Regions from separate parts of the Chromohalobacter canadensis genome, predicted to be linked through region 2. Evidence: riboswitches for the same ligand, from Rfam matches in the RefSeq annotation. Region 2 holds a riboswitch; the other holds the start of a gene.

Region 1 (9,482 bases), 1.1 Mb from region 2:
TTCGCCGATCAGTGCCGGTGTCAGCGCGAAATTGACGTTGACCATCTCGACGTCTTCCGGCGAAACGCCATTATGCTCGAGCATGGTGTCGATCAGCACTTTCTCGACGCCGCCCACCGAGTAGCCGATGCTTTTCCCGGCCAGGTCTTCCATGCTCTCGATATCGCTGTCGGCGCGCACCAGCGTGATGTTGAGCGGCGTTGCGATCAGGGTCCCCACGCGCACCAGCGGCAGGCCTTGGTCGACTTGTAGGTGCAGCTGAGGCTGATAGCTGATGGCCATATCGATCTTGCCAGCAGCGACCAGCTTGGGAGGGACGCTGGGATCGGCGGGCGACACCAGCTCCACGTCGAGCCCATGTTGCTCGAAGAAGCCGCGTTGCTGGGCGATGACCAGGGGAGCATGCGACGGGTTGGTGTACCAGTCGAGCATGACCTTCAGGGATGTCATCTTTGAGGTGTCGTCGTCATTCGCGGCCCATGCTGGGCCGGAAGCGATCACTACCAACGCAAGGCAAGCTCCCATGAGGCGTCGAGTCAAACGTAGCATGTGTTGTTCTCCTGCGGATCCCCCGCCCGTTGCAGTGTGGCGGGCATTATCGTTATCGCCGTGAAAGGCGGCGTATGGGGCATTGCCACGTGGTGGCGGACGCTGCCCCGGGCGGTTGTCAGCTAGTCGCGCCGGTGCGGTCTTCGTGCCATGGCATGAGGCGCCGCATCAAGGCGTCGGTGGTGAAGTAGAGCGCGACCCCGAAGGTGACGAGAATCAGTAGGGCGGCAAACATCAGGTCGACCTGCATGCGCGCGTTAGCATTGAGCATCAAATAACCCAAGCCCTGGCTGGAGCCGACCCATTCGCCTATCACTGCGCCGATGGGGGCGGCGCTGGCGGCCATGCGCATGCCGGATGCCAGCGCCGGTAAGGCGGCGGGCAGTTGGATGCGCAACAGCCGGCGACGACGGTCGGCTCCCAGTGTCTGGGCTAGATCCAGCCACCCTTGTGGCGTCTGACGCAGGCCGTCGTAGCATGTCGACGCGACCGGAAAATAAATGATCAACGTGGCCATGACGATTTTTGCGGTCATCCCATAACCCAGCCATAGCATGAGAATAGGTGCGAGGGCGAACAAGGGTACGGCTTGGCTGATCAGCAATATCGGCAGCAGGGTGCGCCGCAAGCCGTGAAAGCGCGCCAGGGCCAGCGCGGTGCCTAGCCCGCCGATGCACCCGATAAACAGCCCCGCGACAATCTCGATTACCGTGATACCGGCATGATGCCACAACAGTTGCTGGTGCGCCGCGAACGCTTGCATGACGGCCAGCGGTGAGGGCAAAACATAGCCGGGAACGCCGGTGATGACGACGAGCGCCTGCCACAGCCCGAGTATGCAGACAATCCCGAAAAGGGCGGGCCAGAAACGCTTGAGCACGCTCATGAGACGCTCCCATCGTCGGCATGAGGGGTGGCGTGAAGGCGCGCCACCAGCTGCGATTGCATGCGTTGTACATCGGGTGCGTCGAGCGCGCGGGGACGTTGCCCACCGGGAACCTCGAAGTCGCTCAACGCCGCTGGCTGACCGCCGAGTATCAGGATGCGATCGCTCAGGCGCAGGGCTTCGAGGGGATCGTGCGTCACCAGCAGCACAGTACGCCCGGCCAGCAGGCGTGCGGCGAGTTCATGCAATTCCAGGCGAGTGATGGCGTCGACGGCGGAAAAGGGCTCGTCCATCAAGACCACTGGGGCATCCTCGAAGAGTGTGCGTGCCAGCGCCACTCGCTGGCGCTCCCCGCCGGATAGCGTCTTGGGCCATTGTTCGGCCTTGTCGCTCAGGCCGACGTCGTCGAGCAGGGTCATCGCGTGCTGACGTTGCGCCGCCGTGGGACGCCCACGCAGCGCGGGACCAAGCAGGACGTTGTCGATGACCTTGCGCCAGGGAAGCAACTGATCTTGCTGGGCCATCCACGCCAGGCGGCCGGCCAACGGGCGCTGATCGTCGGTAGTGATGGTTACGGTGTGGGTATCGGGAATGGGTAGGTCGGCGATCATGCGCAGCAAGGAGCTTTTGCCGCTGCCGCTGCGGCCGAGCAGTCCCGTCCAGCTGCCTGCGGCGAAGGTGGCCGAAAGGCCATCGAACAGCCATTGTCCCGAAAAGGCGAGTCGCGCCTGGGACAGGGAAAAACCGAGGGACGTCATCAAGGCTCCATGAGTGGGGCGAAGGACGTGCCGACGGCACGCTCTGGTATTTCCTCCGCCGGTGCTAGCCGGATCAGGTTCCAGGGTTGCGCGTGGCGCTCTCAGCCCATTGCGTGATGGGCACCCCTATCCAGAGATGATTATTGTATCCTGATACGGTGGCGACTGCCCAGGCGTGGCGGGGGCCGCCGTCTCGCTATCGCTTGGGCTATCAGGAGTGTGCATGTATCCCGATCCCGCATTGACGCACCGCGTCGAAGTCTTCACCGGTCATGCGCTTGCCCCACTGCCATTGGCGTGGGATGACAGTGCCAATTGGTTGTGGCGAACGCGCGATGAGGCACCACAGTTGCTCAAGCTGGCACGAACGCACCCGGCCCAGGATCCATTCTGGCAGGGGTTGGAGCGTCTCTTCGGCTTTGACCGCTGGCGCTGTCCCGAGGCGCTGACGCGTTTGGTCGGTGCCTTGCCGACACAGTTGCCGCTCCCGCCATTACCGTTGACGTATCTGGGAGCACTGCACCAGACGCCGCTCTGGAGCCTGCCCTGGAGCGATGGTGCGTCGGCACGCATGGGAGAGGTGTTCGCTGAACTCTTGGGGAGTCAGTTGGGTCATCTGCACCGTGAAGCAGTATCGGGCTGGGGGCATCCTCTGGAGACGGTCTGGCCGCTATCGCAGTGGCCGCGACGGGCGCACGATTTTTTGAGGCGCCATCCACGTTGCGCCGATTGGGAAACGCTTCCCGATTTTCCTATACCGTCACGCGCGGTGTGGTGCCTGCCCGATTTGCGTGCCGATCAGTTCCTGTGCGGCGCCACCGGTTGGCTATGGAGTGATTGGGAGGCGCTGGTATGGGCGCCGCTCGAGTTCGATCTATGCGTGGCTGAACTGCTCATCACGGAGGGCGCCGAGCGGGACGCCTTTGTCACCGCCTACCGGCGGCAGTCGCCGGACGTTACGCTTGGCGAATATCGGCAGGGTATGCGCGCTCTTATCTGGGCCATGCGATTACAGGGCGATATCGACTGGCCTATCTTGCAATCGCATCCCGCCTGGTTGATGTAGATAACAGCATGGCGTGTCGGGACATGGCATACTAGGCCCTTGAATTTAGGGAGATAGTCGTTAGTCGTGGATACCATCAACAGCCTTTTTCTGTTTTCGGGGTTTCTAATCGCGCTCAGCATCGTCGCGAGCCGTGTCTCGTCGCGCATCGGCGTGCCACTGTTGGTGCTGTTCCTGGGGTTGGGCATGATGGCCGGCGAGGAAGGTGTACTAGGCATCGAATTCGATGACTATTCACTGGCCTACCTGATTGGGCACCTGGCGCTGGCAATGATCCTCCTCGATGGCGGGTTGCGCACGCGGCTCAAGACGTTCCGTGTGGGTCTCAAACCGGCGCTGTGCCTGGCGACACTGGGGGTCTTCGTGACCAGTGGCCTCGTTGGCCTGATGGCGACCTGGATCTTCGATCTGTCCTGGGTGGAAGGCTTGCTGGTGGGGGCGATCGTTGGTTCCACGGACGCTGCCGCGGTCTTTTCGATGCTCAGCGGTCAGGGTGTGACGCTCAACGAGCGGGTGGGGGCGACGCTGGAGATCGAGTCGGGCACCAACGACCCGATGGCGATCTTTTTGACTATCACCCTGGCCGAAGTGCTGGTGAGCGGTGCCAGCGGTGTTGGGCATACACTGATGACATTCGCCTCGCAGTTCGGGTTGGGCTTGTTGGTCGGGGTTGGGGGCGGCTGGCTAGCTGCCAAGTTGCTGCGCTGGCTCGACCTGGCATCGGGACTCTATTCGCTACTGGCGCTGGCGTCGGGCTTTTTCATCTTTGGCTTGACCAGTGCGGCTGGCGGTAGCGGTTTCCTGGCGATTTATCTGGCGGGCTTGATGATCGGGAACCAGCCCGGGCGGCATCTTACGCATATTCTTCCGGTCCACGATGGCTTGGCTTGGCTGAGTCAGATCGGGCTTTTCCTGGTGCTGGGATTGTTGGTGACACCCAGTGAAATGATCGATTACGCCATACCGGGCGCTGTCTTGGCGTTGGGCCTGATTTTCGTGGCGCGTCCGTTGGCCGTACTGGTTTCGCTCAAGCCGTTCTTCAATTTCCGCTGGCGGGAGCTCGGCTTCATTTCCTGGGTCGGCTTGCGTGGGGCGGTGCCCATCGTGCTTGCCATCTTTCCGGTGATCGCCGGGGTCGAGAATGCAACGTTGTATTTCAACGTCGCATTCTTCGTGGTGCTGATGTCGTTGTTGATGCAGGGGGCCTCCCTGGCACGAGTGGCGCGTTGGATGCGCGTCGAAGTGCCGGCCGGGACAACGCCCAATCGCCGCGGGGCGCTTGGGGTGTTGCCGGAAAACGATTATGAGATGTTCGTCTACAAGGTCGAGAACGAAGCGCTTGAGGACGTGCCCATTCGCTTGCTGCGCTTCCCGTCAGGGGCCTTGATTTCCGGCCTGTTTCGCAAGCACACCATGCTGCATGCCAAAGGCAGTACGCGGTTGAAACTTGGTGATGTCATTTGCGTCATCGGACGCAGCGAAGATCTACCGGCGCTCAATCGATTGTTCAACGGAGATGCCACACTCAAGCGTGAGCGCGCCTTCTTCGGCACCTTTACATTGGATGGAGAAGCCGTCATGAGCGATGTGGCAGATGCTTATGGACTGACCTTGAGCGCCGGGGAGCAGAACATGACCCTGGGCGAATTCGTGTCGCTGCGTGTCGGCGGCCACCCCGTGGTAGGGGACGATGTCGATTGGCATGGCTTTCACTGGGTCGTCAATGCGGTGGAAGGTAATCGAGTGACTCGGGTTGGGTTGAGGCTTTATCACTGAGCCAGGAACTTGAAGGCAATAGCGCACAGCACGTTATCTTGTTCTATGCTGAGTAGATTGTTTTGTCCTGCGGAGTTTGTCATGTCCATGCCCCATCGGCGCCTCTATCGTTGTCGCGCTTGTCAGGTTGAAGTATTCATCCAGGCAACCCGACGGCCGCTGGAAGCCAGGTGCCCGGAATGCGCGGCGAGCGATTTCGAGAGCGTCGAGATGGCCGGGGCGCATCCGCGTGCCACCGTCGATGAACTGCTGGCGAAGGCGTTGGAGCGCGAGGGCAAGGACTCTCGTGATGTTTTGCGGCAGGTTGAAGAATCGGTGTGTCGTGATATTTAATCGCTCCGTGCGGTGTTTTGGTTAGTTGATAAGGAGCCGTTTGCGTGATTCAACGGCACGGTCCCAATGAGCACGGCCGCGACTTCATCGTCGGCGATATACATGGCCAGTTGGCGTTGCTTAATGACAGGTTGAGCGCAGTCGATTTCGATCGACAACGCGATAGACTGTTCAGCGTCGGGGATCTGATCGATCGTGGTGCCGATAGCCTGCAGTGCTTGTCTCTAGCCCTCGAACCCTGGTTCTACGCCGTGCGTGGCAATCACGAAATGCTGGCGCATGACGCGTTGCTGGGCGAAGAAAGAGGCAGTCTAAAAACCCGCGATGCCTGGATGATCAACGGAGGCACATGGGCCCTGGAGGCGGGGTTGGCCGAGGCACAGATGATGCTTCAGCAGGCTTTGCCATGCATGCCTTATGCGCGCGAAATAGCCGTCGCCGGCAAGCGTCTCGGCATTGTTCACGCCGAACCTCCCGCCGACTGGCGGGATGTCGTAACGCCTTCTCAGGACCTGCTTTGGGGAAGAACACGCATCCGGCGTGGTAACGAGACCCCGGTCAGCGGCATCGATGCCGTGGTGGTAGGACACACCATCGTGGAGCGCCCCTTGTGGCTGGGGAACGTCCACTACATCGACACCGGCGCCTTCACGACGGGGAGATTAACGCTCATCGAAGCGCGCTCGTTGATGAGTAGTGTCGAATAGTAGTCACTGTAATGGTGCGATGTAACGACGGTGGGATGTAACACCCGAAACGAAAACGCCCCGAGACCAGCAAGTTACTGAAATCTCAGGGCGCTTGGATGTAGTGGCGGAGGGACAGGGATTCGAACCCTGGGTAGGCTATTAACCTACGCCGGTTTTCGAGACCGGTACATTCAACCACTCTGCCATCCCTCCAGTTTAAGCCGCATACATTACCAGTGTGTGCTGAAGCGTCAATAGCTTTTATACGAAAAACGCCCTGAGACCAGTAAGTTACTGAAACCTCAGGGCGCTTGGATGTGGTGGCGGAGGGACAGGGATTCGAACCCTGGGAAGGCGCAAACCTTCGCCGGTTTTCAAGACCGGTGCATTCAACCGCTCTGCCATCCCTCCGGCTTACGGCGGTGTATACTACCAGTATTCATTGAGTCGTCAAGACTTTTTGTGCTTTCAATGAGTTAAAACAACGGTAGGGCGTTGAATATCCATCTTGCAGTGGGAACTCAAGCGGGGCATCCTAGGTCTTACCTTATGTTTTCAGCGCCACCGAGGAGAGAAATCCCATGGCACACCGTACTTCTCAGATTGCCGGTCAGCAGACGCGATCGGAAATCAGTACTAACAAGGTGTTGCGTAACACCTATATGCTCCTGGCCATGACGCTGTTGTTCTCCGCTGTGACGGCGGGAACCGCGATGGCCATGGGCATCGGGCAGATGAATATCTTCATCTTCCTGATTGGCGCCTACGGCTTGATGTTCCTGGTTCACAAGACCGCGAATTCGGCGGCGGGCATCTTGTCGATCTTTGCGTTCACAGGCTTCATGGGGTTCACGTTGGGGCCGATGTTGAGCCTCTACCTGTCATTGCCCAATGGGCCGCAATTGGTGATGACTGCGCTGGGGATGACAGGGGCGACTTTCATCGGGCTGTCGGCCGTGGCCTTGATTACCCGCAAGGATTTCAGCTTCCTGGGTAACTTCATGATCGCCGGGGCGATCGTGTTGGTACTGGCGATGGTCGCGGCGATGATCTTTAACATCACCGCGCTGGCGCTGGCCGTATCCGCTGGCTTCGTGCTGTTTTCATCGGCTGCGATCCTGTACCAGACCAGCGAGATCATCCATCGCGCAGGGGAAACCAACTACATCTTGGCGACTATCACCCTGTTCGTATCGATCTACAACCTGTTCGTTAGCCTGTTGTCTCTTCTGGGCTTCATGTCCAACGATTGATCAGGCTAGTGGCGCTGCGGCGCCTGTTTGTCGAAGGCCCGCGCCCCGAGAGGTGCGGGCCTTTTGTGTAGGGAGGGTTTATCCTCTCCAAAATTGCAGCAGGGGTTCGGCCAGTCCGTGCCAGCGGGTATAGAAGATCGCGCGTCGGCGAGCATTGGCGAGATCCTCGGTGTCATATATGTCATGACGAAGGTGCAGGTCATGACGAAGGAGTGCCAGACAGCCTATCTCGCAATGAGGCCTTGGACCTGAGGTAGTCGCTCGGTCGCAGTGGGTGCTCGACAGCGTGGCTGAAACGTCCTTGTCGGCCGTCTTCAGCGTCGCTGGCGAGCGCTTGGTCGGGGAAAGCAGGGCAACGGTCATGATCGTAACCTCCACGAATCAGTGGGTGTGCCGGTACATTACGACACATACACTTTCAATTTAGCCGGATTTCGTAACGGCTAAAGAAGATTCGAACAAACCGTGACGGCGCTCATATTAGCCGCTTCCCGTTGCGGTACGGCATAAAAAAAGCCGCCTGAGAAGGCGGCCAAGGTTGGGGATATCAACAGATCGTATCGCTAGCTAAGGACGTGCTATACGTTAGCTTGTTAAAAATATACTCGCTAACATGATTGGCGTCAATGATCGTTTGATGCCATGCCGCGTACCTATCCATTATTTGCCTGATCTCGCTACGTCGAGGACAATCGCGTCATTCAACACGTCCGTGATGGGAGACTCTCGATGCGTTACGCGTTACTCGTGCTGGGAGGGCCGTACAGCGATCAGGCAGCGCACTCTGCCTTGCGTTTCGCGCATGCCGCCATTGCGCGGGGGCATCGTGTCGACACGGTGTTCTTCTATCACGACGGGGTTCACAACGCCGCACACCTTGCGGCGCCGCCGCAGGATGAACCGCACCTTGTCGATGCCTGGCGCGACTTGCAGCGCATGCATGGAACCGCCTTGCAGGTCTGTGTGGCGGCGGCGCTGCGTCGTGGCTTGCTCGATGCCCGTGAGGCCGAGCGTCATGGCAAGAGCGGGGCGAGTCTCGAGCCTCCCTTCGAGTTGACGGGGCTGGGACAGTTGCTCGACATCGGCCAGACGCACGAGCGGCTGATTACCTTCGCGCCCTGAATTTGGCGTTTCTCATTTATGTCACGGGGAGCTGTCATGTCCGAGATAACCGAGGTACCGCACGGCGATCTTCTGGTGATGTTGCGCCATGCGCCGCACGGCGGTTTATGGCTACGCGAGGCTCTCGATCTAGCATTGGTGGGTGCGGCTTTCGGCCAGTCCGTCTCGTTGTTGCTGATGGGGGACGGCGTCTGGGCATTGCTCCAGGGACAAGGCCCGGGCCCGCTGGGACAGAAGGGCTCCCAAAGCACCTTCGAGATGCTGGAGATGTATGATATAGAGCATTTGTATATCGATTCCGAGTCGCTCGAGGAGCGTGGTTTAACCCGCGACGATCTGCTCTTGCCGGTGATTGAAGTTCCGACGTCGGAACTCTCGACGGTGCTTGCCGGCCACCGCCAAATCTTCAATTTCTGAACGCTGCCTGTACTGAACGCCAGTTGGATAGCGCTGTTAGGAGACACCTGCGAATGTTGTTGCACTTGCTCAATCGTGCCCCAAGTTCGAGTTCCGTTCATCAGGACGTATTGCGCGCGATGGGGGAGGAAGATGCGTTGATGCTGATCGAAGATGGCGTGTTTGGCGCGGTAAGTGCACAGGTACAACATTTTCCCGGACTGGAAGGGCGCTTGTTCGCCCTGCGCGAGGATCTGGAGTCGCGCGGTCTGGCGGGGCGCTGCGATGCGCGCGTGATCATCGTCGACATGGATGGTTTCGTCGCCTTGACTGAGGACGCACAACGCACGGTGAGCTGGTTCTGATGGCGACCACACAAGCGACACGTTATATCACGGTGGAAGATCGAGAAATCGGGCTCGACCCCGAGGGGTTCGTGGTCGATCTGACGGCCTGGACGCCGGCTGTGGCCGAGGCGCTGGCCGCCGAGGAAGGCCGAGAACTGACGTCTGAACATTGGGAAGTTCTCGAGGTGTTGCGGGCTTTCTATGCGCGTTACGAAAACGCCCCGGCGATGCGGCCCTTGGTCAAGGCCGTCAGCCAGGCGCTGGGGCCCGATAAAGGGCGCTCCCTGCACTTGATGCGGTTGTTCCC
Region 2 (9,482 bases):
ACGTTGAGTAAAATATATAGCAAGCTAACAATAAACGCAATAACAGATTTACCAATCGCGCCTATAGCCGAAACCTATATGCCGCAAAAAGTCATAATGCAGTTGCTTTTCCTTCTTAAGGCGCTTAATGGAGCATTAAAATCACACCCCCACCAGTCCCCTGAGCACAAAAAAGATATGCTCTTATGCGTGAATGCCTAATGCTTTTCGTAATCGAAACCGCCCGACGCCCGCTGCAAGAGCACCACATCATCACGCGGGAACGTCACCGTCAGCCCGTGTTGTTCGGCGAGGTAGTCAAAACTGCGCTTGGAGAAGAAGCAGACATGCGTCGAATCACGCATGTAACGCCAGCGCGTAAGGTCGGTGACGCCATCGCTGCGCTGGGTCATGATGCCCAGCCAGCCTCCTTGACGTAGCCGCGCGATCAAGTCGGCCAATACCTGCCCTGGCGCATGCAGATGCTCCACCACTTCACTGGCGGTGATGACGTCGTAATGCCGCGCCAGACGTTCAGGATACGGCGCATAGAAAGGATCAAAGACCGTCATGCGATGCCCAGCATCTTCCATCATCAACGACAATGTCGGTCCTGGCCCACATCCGAAATCGAGCCCTTGCGAGGCAGGCGGCAGACGCGCCAGCAAGGGGTCGCACAAGCGTGCCAAAAAGCGGCGATAGCCTGGGTCTTCGGGCGTGTTCTCGTGGAGGTCGTAGACCGCGCGCTCTTCTTCGGCCGTGGGGCGCTCCTCGGGAGCGACGAAGATCAAGGCGCACGCCGGGCAGCGATAATAGGTGCGTGGCGGCGCACCCGGTGAGGGCACGCTGTGCGACGCGGCACACAGGGGGCACGCAGGCGTAACGGCCGGTGATATAGATGGTGTCGTCATTGGGCCTCACATGACTGCATAGATTGACCGGCCCGACGGCGAGTACTCACCGGCAGACACTCTCACGAATACGCACGCGTGTATCTTTCGACTGGATGCAGACCGCCTCGAACGTGCATGATGTCCTTCCCCCTTGGGGCCGACCGTCACTTTTTGGACAATTCGCCATGCTCAATGCCATCGACCATCTGGTGGTAAACGTCACCGACCTCGAGCGCAGCATCGATTTCTACACACGCGTACTGGGGCTCGAGGCACGCTACCACGATGCGACACGCACCGACCTCTACCTGGATGACTTCGCCTTGCGCCTACATGCCCCCCAGGCAACGTCCGGCAATCCTCATACCGTCCCGCCGGGCCGCCAGGCCCTGGGCTTTCGTAGTGCCCTGCCGCTGGCGGAAGTGAAGACACACCTCGAGGTACTTGGGGTACCGCTGGATAAAGGGCCCGATGAACAGCAGCCCACCGAGACGCTTCATGTACGCGATCCCGATGGCAACCTGATTGAGATTTCCCGACCACGGCGCCGCTGAAGAGATGAGATTGTACGCCCGCGCGGGCAGGCATACGCCGCGCGATCTGTATAATACGGGCCCTATCGTCCGCCGTAACCGATGATGCCATGAGCTCGATGTCCGAAGACGTTTCTTCTCCTTTACGCGCACGCGCCATCGCCCTGCTGTGGCGCACCCTGGCACGCTTGACACCGCACCGGCTGTGGCAGCTGGCTCGTCTGGTCGGCCCGCTGATTCTCACCTTCAGTCGCCGTGAACGTGATGTGACGCGCATCAACCTCAGACACGTCTATCCGCAGATGCCGACACGTCAGCAACGGCGCCTGACACGGGACAGCCTGACACACTCCTCGGCCACCATGCTCGAGCTGGGCTTTGCGTGGATGGCCGCCCCAGAGCGCGTGGAGGCCTCGATCCGCGCCGTGCACGGCCGCGAACTACTCGACGACGCCCGTGCAGAGGGACGAGGCGTCATCGTGCTGGCACCGCATTACGGTAACTGGGAAGTGCTCAACTTCTGGCTCTCTAGCCACTTCCCGTTCACCGCCATGTACGAGCCTCCCAAGATCGACGCCCTCGACCCGGTGATCCGGTATGGCCGCGAACGCATGGGGGCGCAATTGGTGCCCACCAATCCACGCGGTGTCGCCTCACTGCTCAAGGCTCTCAAGCGCTGCGAGGCGGTGGGGATTCTTCCCGACCAAGAACCGAGCTGGGGTAGCGGCGTCTTTGCCGATTTCTTCCAACGCCCGGCCTATACCGCTACCTTGCTGCCCAAGCTCGTGGCGCGCACCGAGGCGCGTGTCGTCACCGGTGTGGCGAAACGCCTCCCCGACGGCGAGGGCTTCGCGCTGCACTTCCTCGCCGCCGATGAACGCGTCTACTCACGCGACGAGACACTCTCCGCCACTGGCGTCAACGCCAGCGTGGAACACGCCATCGCCCTGGAACCCGCTCAGTATCAGTGGGAATACAAGCGCTTCCGCAAGACCCCGCAACAAGCTGCCAAACACCCCGACTTCAAACGCTTTCGCATCTACTGAGCTCTCAGACGCGTCGCTGATTGTTGTCTACACTGCTCCAGAGAATTTCTCGAGGAGTCGTGCATGATCGTTCGCCACACTACCCATGCACTGAGGCGAAGCGCGCCGGCGCTTGCCGGCCTGTGGTTGGGCGCCATGATGATCGCCTCCGGGCAAGCCCAGGCACTGACGCCAGTGGAGGTTGCCGGCAACGCGGAACGGGCCAATGTCCCCGACGGTGCCACGCTCGATAAGCAGGTCGCGCTACGCGCGCCCCGACTGATCAGCTTTGGTCCCAAGGATGAGATGTTCATCGGCTCCCAGGCGGGGCGCCTGTATCGTCTGCAACCGCCTTACGAGCGTATCGATGCGGAAATCCCGCTGTCCGGTTACCCGCATAGTGCCGTGGTCCACGAAGGCTACTTGTACGTAGCGACCACCGAGCGTCTCTATCGCACGGCATATACGCCGGGGCAGGATGTCACGGAGATAGATTTCGAGCGCGTCGCCGACTTGCCCGGCGGTAGCGGCCACGCCTCGCGTTCGCTATCCGTCGGACCTGATGGCAGGCTTTATGTCGCGCTCGGCCTTCAAGGCAACTGCTCGGCGCAACGCATCGCCGAAGACGTTGCGTTCGAGGACCGGCGCGGCGGCGTGATGGCGCTCGATCCCACGCATGAGGCGCCCGAATGGATGCCCTACGTCAGCGGGTTGCGCAACCCCATCGGCATGGCCTGGAGTCCACAAGGGGATCTATATCTCAACAACAACGGCCCCGACCACTGGGGTTATGAAGCCCCGCCCGAATTGCTAGTGCGCGCCGAATCAGGGAGCTTTCACGGCATGCCGTGGTATCAATGGAATGAGGGCGAGTGGCAGCGCGATGAGTGCATCGACTCGGCGCCGCCTGCCGCGCACGACACGCTTACGCCACCGGTGGCGACCTTCGCCGCGCGTAGCGCCCCTATTGGCCTGACCTTCCTACCCGAGGGCAACCCCTGGCAGGTGGACATGGTCACCGCCATTCATGGCAGTTGGGCGACACAGGCCTCGGAAGGCCGCGCCTCTCGCCGACCGCCCAAGATCGTCGGCATTCGACTCACGAATGGCGGTCATCCAGGCGACGTGGTCGATCTGGTCAGCGGCTTCCAAGCGGCAAATGGAGAGCGCTGGGCACGCCCCGCCGGTATCGCCTACCGCGAAGGCGCGCTTTATTTCACCGCCGACGATGGCGATACCGGGTTGTACCGCCTGACGCCCTGAACCGAGAACGTCTAGCGCTTATCCAGATGCGCCTGGCGCGCGGCAACCTCGGCGAGCCCCGACCAGTCCTTTTCGCCATCGCCGTTGGCCAGGGCGTCGAGCAGGCGATCGCGCACCGCACTGCCCAGTGGCAAGGCGACGTTTTGCTCATCACCCGCACTCAAGGCCAGCCCGACATCCTTGTGGCCAAGCCGCATCGTGAACCCGGCGGGCTCGAAGCGTGCCTCGGCGATCATCTTGCCGTAGCCCTGATAGGCCGGCGAGGCAAACAGCGTGTTGGTGACGATATCGAGGAAATCGCTGGCCTCGATGCCGTACGCGCGGGTCAGTGTCGAGGCCTCGGCCATCGATTCGATGGCACTGGCAAGCATGAAATTGGCGGCTATTTTAGCCACGTTGGCACGCTCGGGTGATGCTCCCAAAGGCCATACGGCTTGCCCCATGGCGTCTAGCACGGGTCTGACCCGCTCGATTTGGGACGGTTCACCGGCGGCAATGATATTGAGCTTACCCGACGCCGCCACATCCGGCCGCCCGAGCACCGGCGCGGCAACATAGCCCACGCCTAGGCGCTCGTGAAGCGCCGCCATACCGCGCGCGAAAGCCACCGACACCGTAGCCATGTTGACGTGAACGCTGCCCTTTTTCATCGCCTCGATGGCCTTGCTTTCGACCAGCACCTGATGCGCTGCCTGATCGTCCGCCAGCATGCTCACCAGCACCTCACACCGCGCCGCGTCGGCCGGTTTCTTGGCGATCTTGGCGCCCTGCTCGGCGAGCGCCTCGGCAGCCTCCGGGGAACGGTTCCACACCGTCACATCATGCTCTGCCTCGAGTAACTGCTGCGCCATGCCACGCCCCATGGCTCCCAGACCAATAAATCCAACTTTCATGTTCAGCTCTCCTTTGGTGGCCTCCCCTGAACATTAGCATGCAAACAAGGGTTTGACGTCTCGTCCGTCGCACGCATCGCACAGGGGGATTTCATTCGGGCGATACCTTGCTAGACTCTAGACGACAGCTTGACGGGGTGCCGGTGGAACCGGCTGAGATCGTCCTGCGTTCGCCATCAAAGCGGGCGCCACGACGGATCCCGACGAACCTGATCCGGCTAGTACCGGCGTAGGGATCAAGCGGAAACCGCGCGATACGAAAACACGCCCATGCCGGTTTCCCCCTCCTGCGCTGTGCGCCGGCTTGACCCAAGTCTCGCCCTGGAGCACATATGACATCACCGCAATTTCTTTCCGACACTGCCCGCGTCGATGAGAACGCCATTCAGACGCTACCCGGCTCGCGCAAAATATACGTAGAAGGCTCACGTGCGGACATCCGCGTCCCCTTCCGTGAGATATCGCTGTCGCCGACCCGCACCTCCGGCCAGGATGAGGAGAACCCATCCCTGCTGGTCTACGATACCTCCGGCCCCTACACAGATCCCAACACGAAGATCGACCTGCGCAAGGGGCTAACGGAACTGAGACGCCATTGGATCGATGCACGCGACGACACCGAATGCCTCGACGGCCCCACCTCCGAATACGGCCGACGTCGCGCCAACGACCCCATGCTCGCTCGGTTGCGCTTCGAGCTGACCCGCGCGCCACGGCGCGGTAAGAAAGATCGTAACGTCACCCAGCTCCATTACGCCCGCCAGGGCATCGTGACACCTGAAATGGAATTCATCGCCATCCGCGAAAACCAGCGTCTCCAAGCGTTGGGAAGCGACGAGGTTGAACGCATCCTCGATCAACAGCATCCAGGTGAAGGGTTCGGTGCGCGTTTACCCGAGGAAATCACGCCGGAATTCGTGCGCGACGAGGTAGCCGCAGGACGCGCGATCATCCCCTGCAACATCAACCATCCCGAATCCGAGCCGATGATCATCGGTCGCAACTTCCTGGTGAAGATCAACGGCAACTTGGGTAACTCGGCAGTGAGCTCGTCCATTGAAGACGAGGTCGACAAAATGACCTGGGGCATCCGCTGGGGAGCGGATACCATCATGGATCTATCCACCGGCGCCAACATCCACGAAACGCGTGAGTGGATCATCCGCAACGCCCCGGTACCCATCGGCACCGTGCCCATCTACCAAGCTCTAGAGAAGGTCGGTGGCGTCGCCGAAAACCTGAATTGGGAGATCTTTCGCGACACTTTGATAGAGCAGGCCGAACAGGGTGTGGATTACTTCACCATTCATGCCGGCGTCTTGCTGCGCTACGTGCCGCTCACCGCCGAGCGTGTCACCGGCATCGTTTCCCGAGGCGGCTCGATCATGGCCAAGTGGTGTCTCTATCATCATGAAGAGAGTTTCCTCTACACTCACTTCGAGGATATCTGCGAGATCTGCAAGCGCTACGATGTGGCGTTCTCGCTGGGCGATGGCCTACGCCCCGGTTCGGTGGCCGATGCCAACGATGCCGCGCAGTTCGCCGAATTGGAAACCTTGGGCGAGCTGACCAAGATCGCCTGGAAGCATGACGTTCAAGTGATGATCGAAGGCCCCGGCCACGTGCCGATGCACCTGATCAAGGAGAACATGGACAAGCAGCTCGAATGCTGCGATGAAGCGCCCTTCTACACGCTGGGGCCGCTGGTGACCGATATCGCCCCCGGTTACGATCACATCACCTCCGGCATCGGCGCGGCGATGATCGGCTGGTACGGCTGCGCCATGCTCTGCTATGTCACGCCCAAGGAGCACCTCGGTCTGCCCAACAAGGACGACGTCAAGACCGGCATCATCACTTACAAGATCGCCGCGCATGCCGCCGACCTGGCCAAGGGGCATCCGGCCGCCCAGCGCCGCGACAACGCGCTGTCCAAAGCGCGTTTCGAATTCCGCTGGGAGGATCAGTTCAACCTGGGGCTCGACCCGGATACCGCGCGGGAATACCACGACGAGACACTACCCAAGGATTCCGCCAAGGTCGCGCATTTTTGCTCGATGTGCGGGCCCAAGTTCTGCTCGATGAAGATCAGCCATGAGGTTCGCGACTCTTTCTTGAACAACGGGGCCAGCTTGAAGGACGAGGCCAGGGACAACGACCTCGAGGGCGACGTGGAGGCGGCCATGAAAGGTATGGAGGAGCAGGCCGTGAAGTTCCGCCGCGAGGGGGCCGAACTCTACCGGAAGGTGTGATCGTCGGGGCGCGCTGGTCCAGCCCACACAGCAAGGAGAACGCTCATTGAGCGTTCTCCTTTTTTACCGCGTTTTGCCGTACCTGGCAGCGAGTCCCTGTTCAGACACCGGCCGACGAGCCGGCGAGTGTCTGCGTCGGCGTCTGTGTCTTCGACGTCTTGGCATCGGGCCGGGCACGCATCAGGCGCAACGCATTCAGCGTGACCAACACGGTCGCCCCGGTGTCGGCGAGGATCGCCAGCCACAGCCCGGTGATTCCCAGTACCGTAGTAATCAGGAAAACCGCCTTCAGGCCCAGCGCGATGGTGATGTTTTGACGGATGTTGGCCATGGTATCGCGGGCCAGACCGATCATCGCCGCGACGTCGCCCACCCGGTTGCGCAGCAACGCGCCATCGGCGGTCTCCAGCGCTACATCGGTCCCCGAGCCCATTGCCACACCGACGTGTGCCGTGGCCAGTGCCGGGGCATCGTTGATACCGTCGCCGACCATCATCACGCGCTCGCGCTCGGTGAATTCGCGGATCATGGTGACCTTGTCATCGGGCAGCAGCCCGGCACGATACTCGAGGCCGATGGTATCGGCGATCGCCGCGGCGGTACGCGGGTTGTCGCCGGTCAGCATCACCGAGCGCACTCCCATCGCCGACAGCGCGCGCACCCCCGCCGTGGCATCCTCACGGGGCTCGTCGCGCAGCGCGATCAGGCCCGTCGCCGTGTCGCCGTCGATTACCACAACGGTGGTCTTGCCGGACTCCTCGAGAGCGGCGATGGATGCCGCCAGGGACTCGGGAAGCACCCCTAGATCAGTGGCATAGCGCGGGGAGACGACAAACGCCCGCCGTGTGTCGATACGCGCCTCGACGCCGTGCCCGGCAATGGCCTTCGCCTCGCTCACCCGGGTCAACGCCAGCCCTTGCTCCTGGGCGCGCTGGAGGATCGCCTCGGCCAGCGGGTGGCTGGACCCCTGCTCGAGACTCGCAGCCAGCGTGACGACGGCATCGGCATCTTTCGTTTCGTCAGCGGGGACGACATCGGTGACTACCGGGCGCCCGGCGGTTAGGGTCCCGGTCTTGTCGAAGGCCACCATGCTGGCCTTGGCGGTCGCCTCGATCACCGCGCCCCCCTTGAGCAGCAGGCCGCGACGTGTGCCCACCGATAGCGCCGAAGCGATCGACGCCGGCACCGAGATCACCAGTGCGCAAGGGCAGCCGATCAACAGCAGCGCCAGCGCACGATAGGTCCATACGCTCCATTCACCGCCGAAGGCCAGCGGTGGAACGAGGGCGACCAGCAGAGCCACTCCCACCACGGCCGGCATGTAGATCCGGCTGAAGCGGTCGATGAAGCGCTCGGTGGGCGCGCGAGCTTCCTGAGCCTCCTCGACCAGGCGAATGATTCGGGCGATGGTGTTGTCCTGGGGCGGGCGGGTCACCTGGATACGTAGCACGGCGTCCTGGTTGATCGAGCCTGCGAAGACGTCCTCGTCGGTCGCCTTGCTCTTGGGCACCGATTCACCGGTCACCGGCGATTCATCGATTGCCGAATGCCCCTCGAGGATGCGGCCATCGGCGGGAATGCGATCGCCGGGACGCACCACCACGACCTGGCCGACCGCCAGTCGCGACGCATCGACCGAGCGGGTCTCGCCGGCGTCCGTCTCGAGCAGCGCACTCCTGGGGACCAGATCGGCCAGCGAGCGGATGCCCGCCCGGGCCCGGTCGGCGGCCACGCCCTCAAGGATCTCGCCGATCGAGAACAGAAACACCACCAGCGCCGCCTCCTCCACGGCGCCGATGATCAGCGCACCGCCCGCTGCGATAGTCATCAGCATCTCGATGGTAAACGGCATGCCGACCCGTACGGCGGTCAACGCCCGCCGAGCGATCGGCGCCAACCCTATCAGGCAGGCGACGAGAAAGCCCCAGTACGCCACCGACTCGGTGGTGGCCAGGCGCAGCAGGGTTGCGGCGGCCAGCGCGGCGCCACTCATTAGCACCAACCGCCCCTTGCCGGTGGCATACCAACGCGGGCGCGCCCGTTCATCCGACGCAGCATCATCGTTGTTCGACGCCGCGTCGCGCAGTGTCGCCTCATAGCCCAACTGACGCACCTTGGTCGAGATCGTCTCGGTAGGCGTCTGTGTTTCGTCCAGCGACAGCGACAGTGTCTCGTTCATCACCGACACGCGAATATCGTCGACGCCGGGCAGACGCTCCACTGCGCCGCGAATCTTCGCGGCACAGCTTGGGCAATCCATGCCCCCCACCGACCAGACCCACTGGCCCTCACCAGGGACTGCGGCGTTCTCGTCCGCCTCGTGATCATGCCCCGCACAGCAGCCACCGTCATGGTCGTGGTCGTGGTCGTGGTCGTGGTCGTGGTCGTGGTCGTGGTCGTGGTCGTGGTCGTGGTCGTGGTCATGATGATTGGAAGTCGAATGTCGCATACTGTCGTACCTTTCGATGACTTTTCTCCATCTTAAAGTCTGGAGTTCACTTCAAGGTCAAGCAGCAATTATCAGTGCCTTCACATTGTTCGCTAATTGGGCTCATCTCACCGTTCGCCTTTTCTTTCTGCTGCTGATAAAAAGTAAGCCTCTCGACTAGGAGTACCTGATGCTGTCTTCCTATCGCCCTTGGAT

What was found. A riboswitch is a leader RNA that binds a small molecule or an ion and turns the genes downstream of it on or off. The one in region 2 is predicted to bind thiamine pyrophosphate.
Region 1: linked by a shared signal. The riboswitch ahead of SR908_RS00545 (ABC transporter ATP-binding protein) and the one ahead of thiC (phosphomethylpyrimidine synthase ThiC) in region 2 are both predicted to bind thiamine pyrophosphate.

What each region holds. Positions count from the first base shown of each region.
Region 1 covers NZ_CP140151.1:104,013-113,494, reverse strand. Annotated here, with positions in the region: gene SR908_RS00555 (ABC transporter substrate-binding protein) at 1-549, opposite strand, end outside; gene SR908_RS00550 (ABC transporter permease) at 668-1,435, opposite strand; gene SR908_RS00545 (ABC transporter ATP-binding protein) at 1,432-2,193, opposite strand; TPP riboswitch at 2,227-2,331, opposite strand; gene SR908_RS00540 (hypothetical protein) at 2,417-3,259, shown strand; gene SR908_RS00535 (potassium/proton antiporter) at 3,326-5,035, shown strand; gene SR908_RS00530 (hypothetical protein) at 5,117-5,368, shown strand; gene SR908_RS00525 (metallophosphoesterase) at 5,413-6,075, shown strand; tRNA gene SR908_RS00520 (tRNA-Ser) at 6,180-6,270, opposite strand; tRNA gene SR908_RS00515 (tRNA-Ser) at 6,379-6,468, opposite strand; gene SR908_RS00510 (Bax inhibitor-1/YccA family protein) at 6,639-7,310, shown strand; gene tusD (sulfurtransferase complex subunit TusD) at 8,040-8,432, shown strand; gene tusC (sulfurtransferase complex subunit TusC) at 8,469-8,849, shown strand; gene tusB (sulfurtransferase complex subunit TusB) at 8,903-9,193, shown strand; gene SR908_RS00490 (TusE/DsrC/DsvC family sulfur relay protein) at 9,193-9,482, shown strand, end outside.
Region 2 covers NZ_CP140151.1:2,595,852-2,605,333, reverse strand. Annotated here, with positions in the region: gene SR908_RS12325 (class I SAM-dependent methyltransferase) at 198-890, opposite strand; gene SR908_RS12320 (VOC family protein) at 1,058-1,426, shown strand; gene SR908_RS12315 (lysophospholipid acyltransferase family protein) at 1,516-2,451, shown strand; gene SR908_RS12310 (PQQ-dependent sugar dehydrogenase) at 2,515-3,693, shown strand; gene SR908_RS12305 (NAD(P)-dependent oxidoreductase) at 3,705-4,586, opposite strand; TPP riboswitch at 4,710-4,839, shown strand; gene thiC (phosphomethylpyrimidine synthase ThiC) at 4,919-6,838, shown strand; gene SR908_RS12295 (heavy metal translocating P-type ATPase) at 6,939-9,287, opposite strand; gene lnt (apolipoprotein N-acyltransferase) at 9,457-9,482, shown strand, end outside.